DNA from 4 places in the Sodalis ligni genome. Region 3 is predicted to be linked to each of the others. Evidence: predicted binding sites of a transcription regulator. Region 3 holds the regulator's gene; each other region holds the start of a gene.

Region 1 (4,206 bases), 800 kb from region 3:
TTCCCGGGTGACCAACGATACCGAGGTGGTGAAGGATCTGTATATAACCGTGTTGTCCACTTGGCTGCGCTGTATCGCGCTGGTGGTGGCCATGCTGGTGGCCATGTTCGCGCTGGACTGGCGCATGGCCTGCGTTGCGCTGGTCATCTTCCCGGTGGTGGCGCTGGTGATGTCTATATACCAATATTACAGCACACCCATCGTGCGTCGTCTGCGCGCATATCTGGCGGATATCAATGACGGTTTTAACGAAGCAATCAGCGGTATGACCGTTATACAGCAGTTCCGGCAGCAGCAGAGATTCGGAAAAAAACTGGCGCAAGCCAGCCACTCACACTATCTGGCCCGCATGCAGACGCTCAGGCTGGAGGGTTTCCTCCTGCGGCCGTTACTGAGCCTTCTCTCCGCCCTGGTGCTGTGCGGCCTGTTGATGCTGTTTGGCTTCAGCCCGGTAGGTTCGGTGGGGGTAGGGGTACTATATGCCTTTATCAACTACCTGGGACGGCTGAACGAGCCGCTGATTGAACTCACCACACAGCAATCCATGCTGCAGCAGGCGGTGGTGGCGGGGGAGCGTATCTTCGAGTTGATGGATGGCCACCGGCAGCAATACGGCGCGGATGATATGCCCCTGTGCAGCGGACGCATAGACATCCGTGATTTGACCTTTGGTTATCGGGACGGCGCGCCGGTGATAAAACACGTCTCGCTCACCGTTCCATCCCGCAGCTTTATCGCCCTGGTGGGACATACCGGCAGCGGTAAAAGTACGTTGGCCAATCTGATGATGGGGTACTACCGTATCGATGAGGGCCGCTTACTGCTCGATGGACGCTCCATCGACAGCCTGTCGCACCGGGTGCTCCGGCAAGGCGTGGCTATCGTCCAGCAGGATCCGGTGGTCATGGCGGATACGGTATTCACCAATATCACCCTGGGGCGGGATATCACCGAAGCCCAGGTCTGGCGGGTCCTTGAACAGGTGCAATTGGCCGAACTGGTGCGTGCGCTGCCCGACGGACTGTATGCCGAGCTCGGCGAACAGGGTAACACGCTGTCGGTGGGGCAAAAGCAGTTGCTGGCGCTGGCCAGGGTCATGGTATCGACGCCGGGAATCCTCATTTTGGACGAAGCGACGGCCAATATCGACTCCGGCACCGAGCAGGCAATCCAACGGGCGCTGGCCACCATCCGCCGGCAGACGACGCTGGTGGTTATCGCCCACCGGCTGTCCACGATAGTCGATGCCGATGAAATCCTGGTATTGCATCGCGGCGAAGCGGTAGAACGGGGTTCCCACGATTTCCTGCTGCGACAGCAGGGGCGTTATTACCAAATGTACCAGCTACAGCAGGCAGGCCGGGCCTTGAGTACCGCCGGGATATTGGCGACCCCCATAGCGCCGACGGTTTGACGGGGCTTTTTGCCAAGGCTCGGCATAGTTCATGATGCGCCTGCTTACCGGCGGGCGGGCTGAATGGTCCGCCCATTTACATCTACCCGCACCGCAATCGGGCATTAACAAGCATTCACCCGCGCCAATGCACCCTTATCAGGCGCGACGCCTCTTTTTGGTGCACCCATTCTCCCTCTCTTTGGACGCAGCTTCCGATAAAATCAAAGACAAACCTGCCCGCGCTCCATGGGCAGGCATCGAAGGGTAAATTTCTATTTCAAAACATTTATGGCACATGCTTTGCTTTACTCAGGCGTAGTGGTCGCGAGTTCGGATCCAAATTCTTGAGGGGGAGCATATGAAGCTGGTAACCGTGGTGATAAAACCATTTAAATTGGAAGACGTGCGAGAAGCACTTTCTGCTGTGGGTATTCAAGGGCTAACGGTCACCGAGGTAAAAGGGTTTGGACGGCAAAAAGGCCATGCTGAACTTTATCGCGGGGCTGAATACAGCGTTAATTTCCTGCCAAAAGTGAAAATTGATATTGCCATTGCCGATGATCAATTGGATGAAGTTATCGACGTCATCAGTAAAGCGGCTTACACCGGTAAAATCGGGGACGGCAAGATTTTTGTTGCTGAGTTACAACGGGTTATTCGCATTCGTACCGGCGAGACCGATGAAGCAGCACTTTAACGACACGCGCGAATTTTGTGGATAGGGATGAATGAAAATGAAGAAACTTGTCTCATTAACCGGTCTTGGGGCAGTGGCATTGTTGCCCACATGGGCCATGGCCGCGACACCTGTTGTTGATAAGGCCGATAATGCGTTTATGATGATTAGCACCGCTTTGGTGCTGTTTATGACGTTACCGGGCATCGCTTTATTTTACGGCGGCTTGATACGCGCCAAAAACGTCCTGTCAATGCTGACCCAGGTGGCGGTAACCTTTGCCATGGTTTGCGTGCTGTGGATGCTGTACGGTTACTCTTTGGCCTTCAGTGAAGGCAATCCCTTCTTCGGCGGCTTTACCTGGGCGATGCTGAAAAACATTGAAACCACGGCGTTGATGGGGACTTTCTATCAGTTGGTGCATGTGGCGTTCCAATGTTCTTTCGCCTGTATCACCGTGGGTCTGATCGTCGGCGCGCTGGCGGAACGCATCCGTTTCTCCGCCGTTCTGATTTTTGTGGTTATCTGGCTGACATTCTCTTATGTGCCGATGGCGCATATGGTGTGGGCGGGCGGTTATTTGGCGTCCATGGGCGCGCTGGACTTCGCCGGCGGTACGGTGGTACACATCAACGCCGCCAGTGCAGGTCTGATCGGCGCTTATATGCTGGGCAAACGCGCAGGCTTTGGTAAAGAATCATTTAAACCGCATAACCTGCCGATGGTATTCACCGGTACCGCCATTCTTTATGTCGGCTGGTTTGGCTTCAACGCCGGTTCCGCCAGCGCCGCCAATGAAATCGCCGGACTGGCGTTTATCAATACGGTCATGGCTACCGCCGGCGCCATTCTTTCCTGGGTGTTCGTCGAGTGGATGATTCGCGGCAAGCCTTCTTTGCTGGGCGCCTGTTCCGGTTGTATCGCCGGTTTGGTTGCCATTACTCCGGCGGCCGGCTTCGTCGGTGTCGGCGGTGCGCTGGTCATTGGCTTGGTGGGCGGTGTCGCCGGTCTGTGGGGTGTGGTTGCCCTGAAGAAATGGCTGCGTGTGGATGACGTTTGCGATGTGTTCGGTGTGCACGGCGTTTGCGGTATCTGCGGCTGTCTGCTGACCGGTGTCTTCACTTCCGCTTCACTGGGCGGCGTCGGTTATGCGCAGGGCGTGACCATGGGTCATCAACTGTGGGTACAGCTTTATAGCGTGATCGTTTGTTTGATATGGTCCGGCGTGGTTGCCTTTGTCGGCTTCAAGATTGCTGATATCGCGGTGGGTCTGCGGGTTTCCGAAGAACAGGAACGCGAAGGTCTGGATGTCAACAGCCATGGCGAAAGTGCTTACAACGAATAACTTATGCAGGATTGGCCGGTAAAAGTTTACCGGCACATCACTGAACCGGGGCGTCTAGATGACGCCCCGTTTTTTTTGCGGACAGATTCGCCTCCATTTTCGCGGTCTCCCTTAACACGTTCGCTGCGCGTTCGACGATCGCGGGCCTACCGCGCTGTGGGGCGCTCCGGCGGGCGGGAAAACCACGCCCGCTTCGACCCCATCAGCACGGTCTCCCTTTAACACCTTCGCTGCACGTTCGACGATCGCGGGCCTACCGCGCTGTGGGGCTCCGGCGGGCGGTTAAACCACGCCCGCTTCGACCCCATCAGCACGGTCTCCCTTTAACACGTTCGCTGCGCGTTCGACGATCGCGGACCTACCGCGCTGTGGGGTGCTTTTCCGCCGGTTGGATTAACCTGGTTCATTGGTGCGGCGCATGACGCCTTCCTGGGTTGCCGATGCGATAAGCCTCCCGTCGCGGCTGTAGAATTGCCCGCGCACGTAACCGCGCGCTCCCGAGGCGGAGGGACTTTGTATGGCATATAACAGCCAGTCCTCGAGATTGAACGGCCGATGAAACCATATGGAGTGATCAATGGTGGCGATGTTCATGCCCGGTTCGAGAAAGCCCACGCCGTGGGGTTGGAGGGCGGTAGGCAGGAAATTGAAATCGGATATATAACCCAGTAAATACTGGTGGCTATTGATATCTGCCGGCATGGCGCCGTTGGCGCGCAGCCAGATATAGCGCTCGGGTTTTTCCGGTCGGCCCTTGGCGGGGTTATGAAATAGAACCGGGCGGACTTC
Region 2 (4,206 bases), 600 kb from region 3:
GCTGACATGGCCCGGGGCGATAAAGCCGTCGATGCGCACATCCGGCTGAGCCAACAGGCTTTTCAAGGTGGGCATCAGGGTAATATGCTGGCAGAAAAGGAAGAAGTTCTCCACGCCGTCGGCCCGCGCCTGCTGCAGGGTCATGGCGCTGGCGGGCATGGTGGTTTCAAAGCCAATACCGAAAAACACCACCTGCCGATCCGGATTGTTTTTGGCAATGGCCAGGGCATCCAGCGGCGACCAGACCATGCGCACATCCGCCCCCTGCTGGCGCGCGGTCAGCAGGGATCCGTTCCGGCCGGGCACCCGCATGGCGTCGCCGAAGGTACAGAAAATGACCTCGGGCCGCATGGCGATTTGCACACAGGCATCGATGCGGCCGGCCGGCAGGACGCAGACCGGACATCCCGGACCATGGATAAACTCCAGCGACGGCGGCAGCAGCTTATCCAGGCCGAACTTGAAAATGGCATGGGTATGGCCGCCGCAGACTTCCATTACCTGTAAAGGCTGCTCGGCGGTATAAACCGTATGGGACATACGTTCGCCGATGCGCGCCACCAGCCCCCTCACCAGCTCCGGCTGGCGATATTCATCAACGAATCGCATCGGTTTCACCATTGTGCAAAAAACAGCCATCAACAAATCGCATCGGTTTCGCCTTTGTGCAAAAAACAGCCATCAACGAATCGCATCAGTCTCGCCTCCCCGCAGGAAATAGCCTACGTCCGCTTCCACCTCCCCCATTGCCTGCAAGGCTTCCAGCGTGTCCCGCGCCTCGGACTCATCCAGCAGGCTCATGGCAAACCCTACGTGCACCAGGACCCATTTTCCCGGCAGCGCCGCCATGTCGGCATCATCGGCGCAAACCAGACGGACATTGACCCGCCGTTTTACGCCGCAGACGTCCACCCAGGCGTTGCCGTAACCGTCGTTATCGAGCTCCACCACCTGACCGGGGATGCCTATACACATGTTTTTTCTCCAGCCCGCTCCCGCGGGCATATTGATCGGCGACGATTACAGGCGCCGCTGCTCTTCCAGCCAGCTCAGCCAGGCATCCATGCCCTCGCCGCCGGTGGCGGACACCATCAGTACCGCAATGGAAGGATTGACCCGGCGGGCATTGGCGATACAGGTATCGACATCGAAACGCACCCAGGGCAATAAATCAATTTTATTGAGGATCATCAACCCGGCGGCGGCAAACATATGGGGGTACTTTAACGGCTTGTCCTCCCCTTCGGTTACCGACAGCACCACGACTTTACAATGTTCGCCGAGATCAAAACCGGAGGGACAAACCAGATTGCCGACATTTTCGATGAACAGCAGGCTGTTTTCCACGGGATCCAGACGCAAGGCGGCGTCATGCACCATCTGCGCATCCAGATGACAGCCTTTACCGGTATTGACCTGGATCGCCGGCGCCCCGGTGGCGCGGATACGTTCGGCATCATTGGTGGTTTGCTGATCGCCCTCGATGACGGCACAGGGGATGCTGTCCTTCAGCCGCAGCAGCGTTTCCGTTAACAGGCTGGTCTTGCCCGAGCCGGGGCTGGAGACGAGGTTCAGCGCCAGGATGGCGCGCTGCTGGAAATAGTGCCGGTTATGGTGCGCCAGCCGGTTGTTTTTATCCAGGACATCAATTTCGATTTCCACCATCCGCCGCTGGCTGAGGCCTGGCGCATGAGTGCCCGCCTCCCCCCGGCCATAATCCAGGTCCCCCCGCGCATCGGCCAGGGGGGTAAACCCGGCCGGACCCGCCGCCGGAACCGGGCCGGGTTCACCGGCGGCGGTTAACGGCAGTGTTTGGCCGGGGGCGAGCTGGTAATAATGATTGTGGACTTCCCCATGATAGTGATGGTGGTGAATGACCTGCGCCGGCGCGGCGGGAAACACCACATGCCTTGGCGCCAGCGCCGCGGAGGGCCGGACTTCGCGCTCGGGATCATAGTGTGTGTGCTGATGGCCGCCATACGCCGGACCATCGTGGCTATGGTAATGATCGCCATGGTCGTGGCCATCGTGGCAATGGTAACGATCGCCATGGTCCCGGCCATCGTGGCTATGTTGATGCTCGTCGTGGTCATGACCATGGTGAGTATGTTGATGCTCTCCATGCTGATGGCCGTGAAGGCCGTCACCCGGTTGATTTTCATCGCCTTCGATATGACGTTCACCCTCGGCACAGCCGCAGGTACTGCACATGGCATGTCTCCTGTCATTATGAAAGTGGCGTGGCCGCTAACCCCACCCTGGGGAGTATATCCTCAAGCCACTTCCAATCGTTTGATCTGGATATGGTCGTGGGCGTCGGTGTGTAATTGATGTCCGCCGCACAAAGGGCAGACCAGGATCGGGACGCCCGGCAGGGTAACCTGCCGCCGGCAATGGCCGCACCAGGCCTCTGCCGGCTGCTGCTCAAGATGCAATACACATCCTTCGGCCAGGGTCCCGCGGCACACCATATCGAAACAGAAATTCAAAGACTCCGCTTCCACACAGGAAAAGGCCCCGAGGGACAACCAGACGGCGGTAATACGCCGCGCGCCGTTCGCCCGCCCCTGCTGTTCCAGGATCTCCAGCGTATTTTGCGCCAGCGTCAATTCGTGCATGGGTCTCTCCGCGGTACCACCGATGTCTCTCATATAAAGCTATGCAAGACGGGTGCCAGCGGGAAAACGGACATCCGCCGCAGGCTGAGCGCCGGCGAAGACTCGGTTTTAATAATTTAAATCAATCAATTACCAAATAATTTCCATTCGCGGCGCCTTCGGACAGAGCGCGCAATCCCGTCGTCATAAGTGACGACGGCCCAGAGGCCCGGCCTGTCGACACTTATGACGATATCCCCTTCTCTGCAGCCTGTTTTTACCATTGATGGTCGCGTTAACCCCCGGCCTATGGCCTCCCCGGGCAATAACCCTACTCATGGCATGGAAAATGCTTAGGTGCCGGTATGAATAAACCAAGCAGCCTGACTGTCATCCGTTTCTCCCGGAGGAGAGGGTTATGAACCGCTTTGTTATCGCGGAGCCACAGCTTTGTATTGGATGTAATACCTGTATGGCCGCCTGTTCCCAGGTCCATAAGGCCGCCGGATTGCAGGCGCATCCCAGACTGTCCGTTACGAGGACCGATGAAGAAAGCGCCCCCATGCTCTGCCGCCAATGTGAAGATGCGCCTTGCGCCCGGGTCTGCCCGGTGAATGCCATTACCCACGGCCCCGACGCCATCGTGCTCAATGAAAGCCTGTGCATCGGCTGTAAGTTATGCGGATTGGCCTGTCCGTTCGGCGCCATTACGCCCTCCGGCAGCAAACCGGTGAATATACCGACGATGTTTGAGAATTTCATTCCGTCGCAGCAAATGGCGGATGTGCCGGAGAGCCCGGCGAATATGAACCCCTTTCTGGCCTGGAACGCCGGGATACGCAGCGTCGCGGTGAAGTGCGATCTCTGCGGCTTTCATCCCGACGGACCGCAGTGTGTGCGGGTCTGTCCTACCGACGCGCTGGTGCTGGTAAGCGACGGCGCGGTGGAACAGGTCAGTATGTCGCGCCGCCAGTATGCCGCGCGCTGGCTCTCCTCTGGTCTGGACTCGCTTTCCCCCTCTCAACCGGAGCAGGAGTAAACATGGACGCATTTCGGTTACTTGGCGGCTCCCTCGGTTGCTATGCGGTGGGCGCCATCCTGTCATTGCTGCTGGCGCGGCGGGAAACGCTGGCTATCCAGGCCGCCGGGCTGACGGCCATGGCCGGCGGCATCCTTGGCCTGCTGGCGGCCGCCAGCGTGCTGTACAGCGGCGAGACCCTGACCTACAGCGCCGTCGGGCCCTTCCCGTTTGCTGCCTTCAGCGTCCGGCTCGATAGCCTGGCGGCTTTTATGCTGTTGGTGATTTCGCTGCTGGTGACGGTGTGCGCCCTCTACTCCCTGGCCTATGTGCGGGAGTATCTGGGAAAAGGGGCGGCGGCGATGGGGTTCTTTATGAACCTGTTTATCGCCTCCATGGCCACCCTGGTGGTGATGGACAATGCCTTCTGGTTCATCATTTTCTTCGAGATGATGTCGCTGGCCTCCTGGTTCCTGGTCATCGCCGACCAGGATGAAGAGTCCATCAATGCCGGTTTGCTGTATTTCTTTATCGCCCACGCCGGGTCGGTGCTGATCATGATTGCCTTCTTCCTGATGTACCGCCAGAGCG
Region 3 (4,206 bases):
CGGCATCGAGGTCGCTATTATTACCGGCCGCTCCGCCAAATTGGTGGAGGATCGTTGTAAAACCCTGGGCATCGTCCATCTTTATCAGGGGCAATCGGATAAGCTTTTGGCCTTTGTAGCCCTGTTGGATAAACTCTCTTTAACAGAGGAGCAGGTGGCTTACGTCGGCGATGACCTGATTGATTGGCCGGTGATGGCGCGGGTTGGCCTGGCTATTGCCGTAGCGGATGCCCATCCGCTGTTATCGCCCAAGGCCGATTACGTGACGCATATCCGCGGCGGCCGCGGCGCGGTGCGGGAAGTCTGTGATCTGTTGTTGCTGGCGCAGGGGAAGCTTGAGGATGCCAAAGGGCAGTCGGTATGAGTAAGACAAAATATTGGGTTACCCTGCTGCTGGTTATCGTGGTATTGGTGCTCATCGGCTGGAACCTGGCGGATAACGACAACGCGACGGCCCCGGCGGTGACGGATACCGGCGAGCCGACCTATCAGAGCGAGCATACCGTCACTACGGTCTATAACCCCTTGGGGAGCCTGAACTACCGGCTGATATCCGATCATGTAAAACAATATGCCGTGGAACAAATCACATGGTTTACCCGACCGGTGGCGACGATGTACGATGAAAACAAGGTCGCGACCTGGACAGTCAAAGCCGATCAGGCCAAGCTGACCGGTGATAAAATGCTTTATTTATATGGCCATGTTCAGGTAGACAGCCTGACCGACACATCACAGCTGCAGCACATCAGAACCGATAACGCGGTAGTGAATCTGGTGACGCAGGATGTGTCTTCTGATGACGTAGTCACCTTATATGGCGTCGGCTTTAACTCTGTAGGCACAAAGATGCGCGGAAATCTGCGAAGCAAGACTGCCCAGTTGATTGAAAAGGTCAAGACCTCTTATGAAATTCAGAACCAGCAGCAAAATCCATAACATCATCGCCGCCGGCGCGCTGTTACTGCTCAGCGCCAAGGCCATGGCGCTGACCGGCGATACCGACCAGCCGATCAATGTTGACTCCGCGCAGCAGGCGGTTGATATGCTCACCAATACCGTGACGCTGACCGGCACGGTGGTGGTAAAACAAGGCTCCATCGATATCAGGGCGGATAAGGTCGTCATTACCCGTCCCAACGGCGTGCAGGGCAAGGAAGTGGTGGAAGGCTACGGAAATCCGGTTACCTTCTACCAGATGCAGGACAGCGGTAAACCGGTGAAGGGCCATGCGCAGAAGGTGCGCTACGAATTGGCCAACGACTATGTCATTCTTACCGGTGACGCTTACATCGAACAGCTGGACAGCAACGTCAAAGGCGATCGTATTACCTATCTGGTGAAACAGCAGCAGATGGAGGCCTTCAGCGACAAAGGCAAACGGGTGACAACCGTGCTGGTGCCGTCCCAGTTGCAGGATAAAACCCCGGCCGCGCCGGGCGCACCGGCTGCTAAAGCCGCACCGGCCAAGAAGGCCGCTCCGGCGGTTAAACCCGCCGCTAATTAACAAGGTTAACAGCTCCTATGGCAACATTAATCGCGGAAAACCTGGCTAAAGCTTACAAAGGCCGCCATGTGGTGGAAAACGTCAGCCTCAAGGTCAGTTCAGGCGAAATTGTCGGATTGCTGGGACCCAACGGTGCGGGCAAAACCACCACGTTTTATATGGTTGTGGGCATCATTCAGCGCGACGCCGGCCGCATCGTTATTGACGACGACGACATCAGTATCCTGCCGCTGCATACCCGCGCGCGCCGGGGTATCGGCTATCTGCCGCAGGAGGCCTCCATTTTCCGCCGCCTCAGCGTCTATGATAATCTGATGGCGGTGCTGCAAATCAGGAAGGACCTGAGCGGCGCCCAGCGCGAGGACCGGGCCAATGCCCTGATGGAGGAGTTCCATATCGCCCATCTGCGCGATCATATGGGACAATCTCTTTCCGGCGGCGAGCGGCGCCGGGTGGAAATCGCCCGCGCCCTGGCCGCCAACCCTAAATTCATTTTGCTTGATGAACCTTTTGCCGGTGTGGATCCGATTTCCGTTATCGATATCAAAAAAATCATCGAACATTTGCGCGACAGCGGGCTCGGGGTGTTGATTACCGATCATAATGTGCGCGAGACGCTGGACGTGTGCGAGCGTGCTTATATAGTCAGTCAGGGTAAACTCATCGCGCACGGGTCCCCGGCTGAAATCCTCCAGGACGAGCAGGTGAAACGTGTTTATCTGGGCGAAGAGTTCCGCCTCTGATAAGGTGTCCTGAAGAATGAAGGGCCATGAGGTTAATTAACGCATCATATGAAGCAAGGTTTGCAACTCAGGTTTAGTCAGCAACTGGCCATGACTCCGCAGTTACAGCAGGCGATACGTCTGTTGCAATTGTCCACGCTTGAACTCCAGCAGGAAATACAGACTGCGCTGGAAAGCAATCCTTTACTCGAACAATCGGACGTTCATGAAGAAATAGACACGCCGCACGACGCTCCCGACTCCGAATCCCTCGATACCCGCGAGGCGATGGAGCAAAAGGATATGCCGGAAGAACTGCCGCTGGACGCTACCTGGGACGAAATGTATTCAGCGGGCACCCCGTCCGGCACCGGTACGGATTATCGCGACGAGGAGCTGCCGATTTACCAGGGCGAGACCATTCAGACGCTGCAGGATTATCTGATGTGGCAAGTGGAGCTGACGCCTTTTTCCGACACCGACATCGCTATCGCCACCTCCATCGTGGATGCGGTGGATGAGACCGGTTATCTCACCGTGCCGCTGGAAGATATCCTGGAAAGCATCGGCGTAGAGAGCGTGACCATGGATGAAGTGGAAGCGGTGCTGAAACGAGTCCAGCGATTCGATCCGGTGGGTGTGGCGGCGCGGGATTTACGTGATTGCCTGCTCATTCAGCTCTCGCAGCTGTCAAAGGACTTTCCGTATCTGGCGGAAGCCAGGCTTATCGTCACCGATTACCTGGATTTGCTGGCCAGCCACGATTTCCGTACCCTGCTGAGGTCGACGCGGCTGAAAGAAGAGGTGTTGAAATCGGCGATGGCGCTGATTCAATCCCTGGATCCCCGCCCGGGCCAATCCATCAATACCACCGAATCGCAGTATGTGATACCCGATGTCCTGGTGCGCAAAGTGCATAACCGCTGGACGGTGGAACTCAATACCGACAGCATTCCCAACCTTAAAATCAATCAGCAATACGCGGCGCTGGGCAACACCACCCGAAACGATGCGGACGGGCAGTTTATCCGCAGCCACCTGCAGGAAGCCCGCTGGCTGATTAAAAGTCTTGAAAGCCGTAATGACACCCTGTTGAAAGTCACCCGCTGCATCGTAGAGCAGCAGCAGGCATTTTTCGAACAGGGGGAAGAGTTTATGCGTCCCATGGTGCTGGCGGATATCGCCCAGGCGGTGGATATGCATGAATCAACCATATCTCGCGTTACCACGCAAAAATATCTGCACAGCCCGCGCGGTATCTACGAACTTAAATATTTTTTCTCCAGTCACGTCAATACCGAAGGGGGCGGCGAAGCTTCCTCAACGGCCATTCGCGCGCTGGTGAAAAAACTGATCGCCGCAGAAAACCCGGCGAAGCCGCTCAGCGACAGCAAGCTGACTACCCTGCTTTCCGATCAGGGTATTATGGTAGCACGGCGTACCGTGGCAAAATATCGTGAGTCCTTATCCATCCCGCCGTCGAACCAGCGAAAACAATTGGTTTGACCTCCACAGAGAAGGAAGACACTATGCAGCTGAATATTACCGGACAGCGTGTTGATATCACCGATGCGTTACGCGATTTCGTTACTGCGAAATTTTCCAAGCTTGAACAGTACTTCGACCGAATCAATCAGGTATATATTGTTCTAAAAGTCGAAAAGGTGCAGAAGATCGCTGAAGCGACGATACATGTCAATGGCGGCGAGCTGCACGCGACTTCGGAAGCGGATGATATGTATGCCGCCATCGATCTGCTGATAGATAAGCTGGCGCGTCAACTTAACAAGCATAAAGATAAACTGAAACAGTTTTAATTCACTGTAGCCATTGTCGCAGCCTGACCTCGCATCGGCTCGTAATGGCGAGGCTCATGGATGAGCCGAGCAACTAAGCCAACACACCCGCGACTCGCAAGATGACGGGTATAATGGGCCGATGAGTCTTAAAGGTGAATCAGCGCCTAAGTGAAACGAA
Region 4 (4,206 bases), 2.4 Mb from region 3:
CGCGTGGCCTACCGCTTCGCTGAATTCCGGCAGCATCTCCACCTGGTGGCCAAGGGCGCGCAAGGACGCCACCGTCGCGGCGGAGAAACGCCCCTCCAGTTTCAGCGTATCCGTGGCCTGTCCCCAGGTGCGCCCCAGCAGCCAGCGCGGCGCGCTGATGGCCCGCTGCAGCGGCATTCCTTGCATTACATGGCGGGTAAACAGCGCCGCCTGGGTTTGCGGCTGGCCGTCGCCGCCCATGGAACCGTAAATCATCGTTCGTCCGTCATGAAGCTTCGCCGCGGCGGGATTCAGGGTATGAAAAGGATATTTGCCAGGGGCCAGGGCCCGCAAATGCGCCGGGTCCAGGCTGAAGGACGCGCCGCGGTTTTGCCACAGTACGCCGCTTTTCGGCAGCAGCACGCCGCTGCCGAACTCATGGTAAAGGCTTTGGATAAAGGATACCGCCAGCCCGCTGCTGTCAATGATGCCCATCCAAACCGTATCCCCCGGCGACAGGACACTGCCCCAGGGGGCCGCCTGCCCGCTGTTTATCCGTTCCGACAGCCTGTCCAGCACCGGCGCCGCCAGCAGGCTTTGGGCATCCAGCGTCATATGGCCCGGATCGGTTATACAGTTGTCCCGCGTGGCAAAAGCCAGTTTGGTGGCCTCGACAATGGCGTGAATGCAGTGGCTTTCCGACTCATTGGCCCAGGGGAGACGATCCGTCAGCCCCAGGATCATCAGGGATACCAAACCCTGGGTGGGGGGCGCCAGATTAAACAGTTCTCCCATGCTGTGCGACAAACGCAGCGGGATGCTTAGCCGGGCATGAAACGCCGCTAAATCGTCGGCGGTGACGGGCATGCCCAGCAGGGCCATCTCTTGGGCCATATCAGCCGCCAGCGGTCCGCGATAAAAGCTGTTCAGTCCTTCCACCGTCAGGCGGGTGAGGGTATCCGCCAATTGCGGCTGAATAAGCCGGCTGCCGGCGTCGGGGGGCTTGCCTTGAGGCAGAAACTGCCGGGCAAAGCTTGCCTGCTTCGCCAGCTCATCGAATTTTTCCGCGGATGCCCGTGCTTGGGATAATGACACCGGCATACCGTCGGCGGCATAACGAATGGCATCCCCCAGCAGTTGCGAAAGCGGCAGCGACGGATTGCCCATTTCCCGGGACAGCGTCAGCGCCTCCGCCCATCCCGCCACCGTCCCGGCAACGGTCAGGGCCGATTTCGGGCCGCGATGGGGGATAGCCTCCAGCCCGTCATACAGTGACATGGCGGCAAGGGAACCCGCCGGTCCGCCGGCGTCGATAGCAACGGGATCCCCCTGCGGTGGCACGATCAGCCAAAAACCATCGCCGCCAAGCCCGGTCATATGCGGGTAGACCACCGAGATGGTGGCGGCTGCGGCAACCATGGCGTCGATGGCGTTACCGCCGGCGCGCAGAATGGAAAGGGCGCTTTCACTGGCCAGATGATGGGGCGTCACCGCCATTCCCATCGGCGCGATATTACTGTGGTTCATCGGGGGCATGGTCCTGTCGCCAAGGATGGATAAGGTGAGTTAAGCAAGAGGCGTTCCAACGTGCGGACCGCTATTGACATAGGTGACATAAGGCACGCGATACCCAATAGCTTTCGAGTCACAGCCAGCACAGCTGCAACTTGAAAGATGGAGGGTATATGCTAGGGTAGGTTGAAACGAAAGTAACAGGGAACCAGGGAACATGACGCCTTTTGATGAGCGGCTGCGTGACGCTTATGCCCGTTTGTCGCCGCAGGAACAGCGCATAGCCGGGTTCATTGCCGATCATTTTGACGATATGACCAGCTATAACAGCGCCGAACTGGCGAGGCTGAGCGGGGTGTCCAAGGCGACGGTAAGCAGACTGTTCCGGCGTTTGGGATATGAGAGTTACCGCCAGGTCCGCGATGAGCTGCGCACGCTGCGCCAAAGCGGCATGCCCTTGGCGGATCGCCGCGACGCGGTGCTGGGCAATACGCTGCTGGAGCGGCATTACAAACAGGAAATGGCTAATCTGACCCACTGGGTCAACCAAATGGACGGCCCGCAGTTTTCCGCGGTGATCCAGGCCATGAGCCACGCCCGGCGACTGTGCCTGGTGGGGTTGCGCAACAGTTATCCGGTGGCGATGCACCTGCGTCAGCAGCTGTTGCAAGTGCGCAGTCAGGTTAACCTGCTGCCCCAGCCGGGACAAACCCTGGCGGAAGAGGTCATTGATCTCACCGGCGATGATATGGTGGTGGTGGTGGCGTTTCGCCGGCGTACCCCGCAAATCCGCCCGTTCTTGGCAAAACTTCAACACAATAATGTGCCGGTGCTGCTGATAAGCGAGCCCCAGGCGCAGGCCCTGATCCCGCTGGCGCGTTGGCATTTGGCCACGCCGCTGGACAGCGTATCGGCGTTTGATTCCTATTCGTCGGCCATGAGCCTGGTGAATTTAATCAGCAATGCGCTGTTGCACGACACCCTGGCCCAGGGGCGGCAGCGCATCCATAACATTGCGGACTGGTACGGCTCCCTGGAAGAGCTTGAGCAGCGCCGCACGTAATAAAACGGCGCGCTGGAGTGGTGCGTTTGCCCACTGGCGGTGCATACGGCCTTCGCTGAAAAAGCACATCCTCAGCCCGCGAAAACCCCCGAATACCCCGACTGACCGCGTTTAACAATAAGTTACGCCGTGCCCGTGCGCGGGGAAAATTTCCGGCTTCATTTGGCACATTAGTTGCAGACTGACTGATTGTAGAATCATTAGTTTCATCATTTCACCTGGGAAACCGAGAATGACCATCAGAAAACAGCTTATTGCCCTGGCGGGCGCGGTCCTGTTGCTGACCCAAGCCGGCGCGGCCATGGCCGATCAGTGGCAGCAAATCCAGCAGCGCGGGGTATTGCGCGTTGCCATCCCGCAGGATTTCCCGCCTTTTGGTTCCATCGGCACAGACATGCAGGCCGAGGGCTACGATATCGATATGGCGCATTATCTGGCCGACAAGATGAAGCTCAAACTGCAACTGGTGCCGGTGACCAGCGCCAATCGGGTGCCTTACCTGCAAACGGATAAGGTGGATCTGGTGATATCCAGTTTGGGCAAAAACGCCGAACGTGAAAAAACCATCGATTTCAGCCGGGCCTACGCCCCGTTTTTCCTCGGCGTATTCGGGCCGAAGGACGATGGGCTCAAAGCGCCGGCCGAGCTTAGCGGCAAAACCATAGCGGTGACCCGCGGCGCGGTGGAGGATATGGTGCTGACCGACCTGGCGCCGAAAGATGCGCAGATCAAACGTTACGAAGATAATAACACCACGCTGTCGGCCTATATGTCCGGCCAGGTGCAGTATGTGGCCACCGGCAATCTGGTGGTGAGCGCCATTGCCCGCCAGAACCCCGCCAAAGCGCCGGTGCCGAAATTCATGCTGAAGGATTCCCCCTGCTTTATCGGCCTGCGCAAGGATGAACCGGCGCTGAAGGAGAAGGTTAACGCGCTTATCACCGAAGCGCTAAAGGACAATACCCTGAACAGCCTGTCCGAAAAATGGATGAAAGCGCCGCTGCCGGCGGATTTGGGCGCCTGAGGATGCCACTCCCATGACCTATCAGCTCAATTTCCCGGCGCTTTGGCCCTACCTGCCACAACTGCTGTCCGGTCTGTGGGTGACCATCATGCTGGCTGCCGTCGCCACCGTGGGCGGCATCGCCATCGGCATCTGCGGAGCGGCCGTACGCAGCAGCCGGTATGCTCTGCCGGGCCGGGTATGGGGCCTTTATGTGGAACTTATCCGCAATACGCCTTTTGTGGTGCAACTGTTTTTTATCGTCTTCGGCCTGCCGGCGCTGGGATTGAAGCTGACCGCCGGCGAGGCGGCGCTGCTGGCGATGCTGGTGAACCTTGGCGCCTACAGTACCGAAATCATCCGCGCCGGCATCCAGGTGACGCCGAAAGGCCAGTGGGAAGCAGGCCGGGTGCTGGGCCTGTCCCGCGGGCAGGTTTTTCTGCGGGTGGTTCTGCCGCCGTCGTTGGGACGCATCTATCCCTCCCTGGTGAGCCAATGTGTGATTGTGATGCTCGGTTCCTCGGTGGTTTCCCAGGTTTCATATGAAGAGCTGACCTTTGCCGGCAGCCTTATCCAGTCGCGCACCTTCCTGAGTTTTGAGGTTTACCTGGTGGTGACGCTTATCTATCTGGCGCTGTCGCTGCTGATG

What was found. The regulator sigma-54, encoded in region 3, starts transcription at its own class of promoters, with help from an activator protein. The targets are predictions, from matches to a motif close to GTTGGCACANNTTTCGCTNT.
Region 1: a site for sigma-54 is predicted at 1,684-1,703, ahead of glnK (P-II family nitrogen regulator). Genes of this name have one in related genera too.
Region 2: a site for sigma-54 is predicted at 2,659-2,678, ahead of hypA (hydrogenase maturation nickel metallochaperone HypA). Genes of this name have one in related genera too.
Region 4: a site for sigma-54 is predicted at 1,547-1,566, ahead of GTU79_RS22155 (gamma-glutamyltransferase family protein). Genes of this name have one in related genera too.

Annotation. Positions count from the first base shown of each region.
Region 1 is NZ_CP075169.1:1,474,083-1,478,288, forward strand. It holds gene GTU79_RS06870 (SmdB family multidrug efflux ABC transporter permease/ATP-binding protein) at 1-1,414, shown strand, start outside; gene glnK (P-II family nitrogen regulator) at 1,755-2,093, shown strand; gene amtB (ammonium transporter AmtB) at 2,131-3,417, shown strand; gene tesB (acyl-CoA thioesterase II) at 3,811-4,206, opposite strand, start outside.
Region 2 is NZ_CP075169.1:1,269,061-1,273,266, reverse strand. It holds gene hypD (hydrogenase formation protein HypD) at 1-609, opposite strand, end outside; gene hypC (HypC/HybG/HupF family hydrogenase formation chaperone) at 682-975, opposite strand; gene hypB (hydrogenase nickel incorporation protein HypB) at 1,021-2,211, opposite strand; gene hypA (hydrogenase maturation nickel metallochaperone HypA) at 2,274-2,618, opposite strand; gene GTU79_RS05920 (4Fe-4S dicluster domain-containing protein) at 3,016-3,636, shown strand; gene hyfB (hydrogenase 4 subunit B) at 3,639-4,206, shown strand, end outside.
Region 3 is NZ_CP075169.1:670,812-675,017, reverse strand. It holds gene kdsC (3-deoxy-manno-octulosonate-8-phosphatase KdsC) at 1-364, shown strand, start outside; gene lptC (LPS export ABC transporter periplasmic protein LptC) at 361-939, shown strand; gene lptA (lipopolysaccharide ABC transporter substrate-binding protein LptA) at 908-1,507, shown strand; gene lptB (LPS export ABC transporter ATP-binding protein) at 1,525-2,250, shown strand; gene rpoN (RNA polymerase factor sigma-54) at 2,299-3,735, shown strand; gene hpf (ribosome hibernation promoting factor) at 3,759-4,046, shown strand.
Region 4 is NZ_CP075169.1:4,722,131-4,726,336, reverse strand. It holds gene GTU79_RS22155 (gamma-glutamyltransferase family protein) at 1-1,506, opposite strand, end outside; gene GTU79_RS22150 (MurR/RpiR family transcriptional regulator) at 1,709-2,554, shown strand; gene GTU79_RS22145 (transporter substrate-binding domain-containing protein) at 2,787-3,578, shown strand; gene GTU79_RS22140 (amino acid ABC transporter permease) at 3,592-4,206, shown strand, end outside.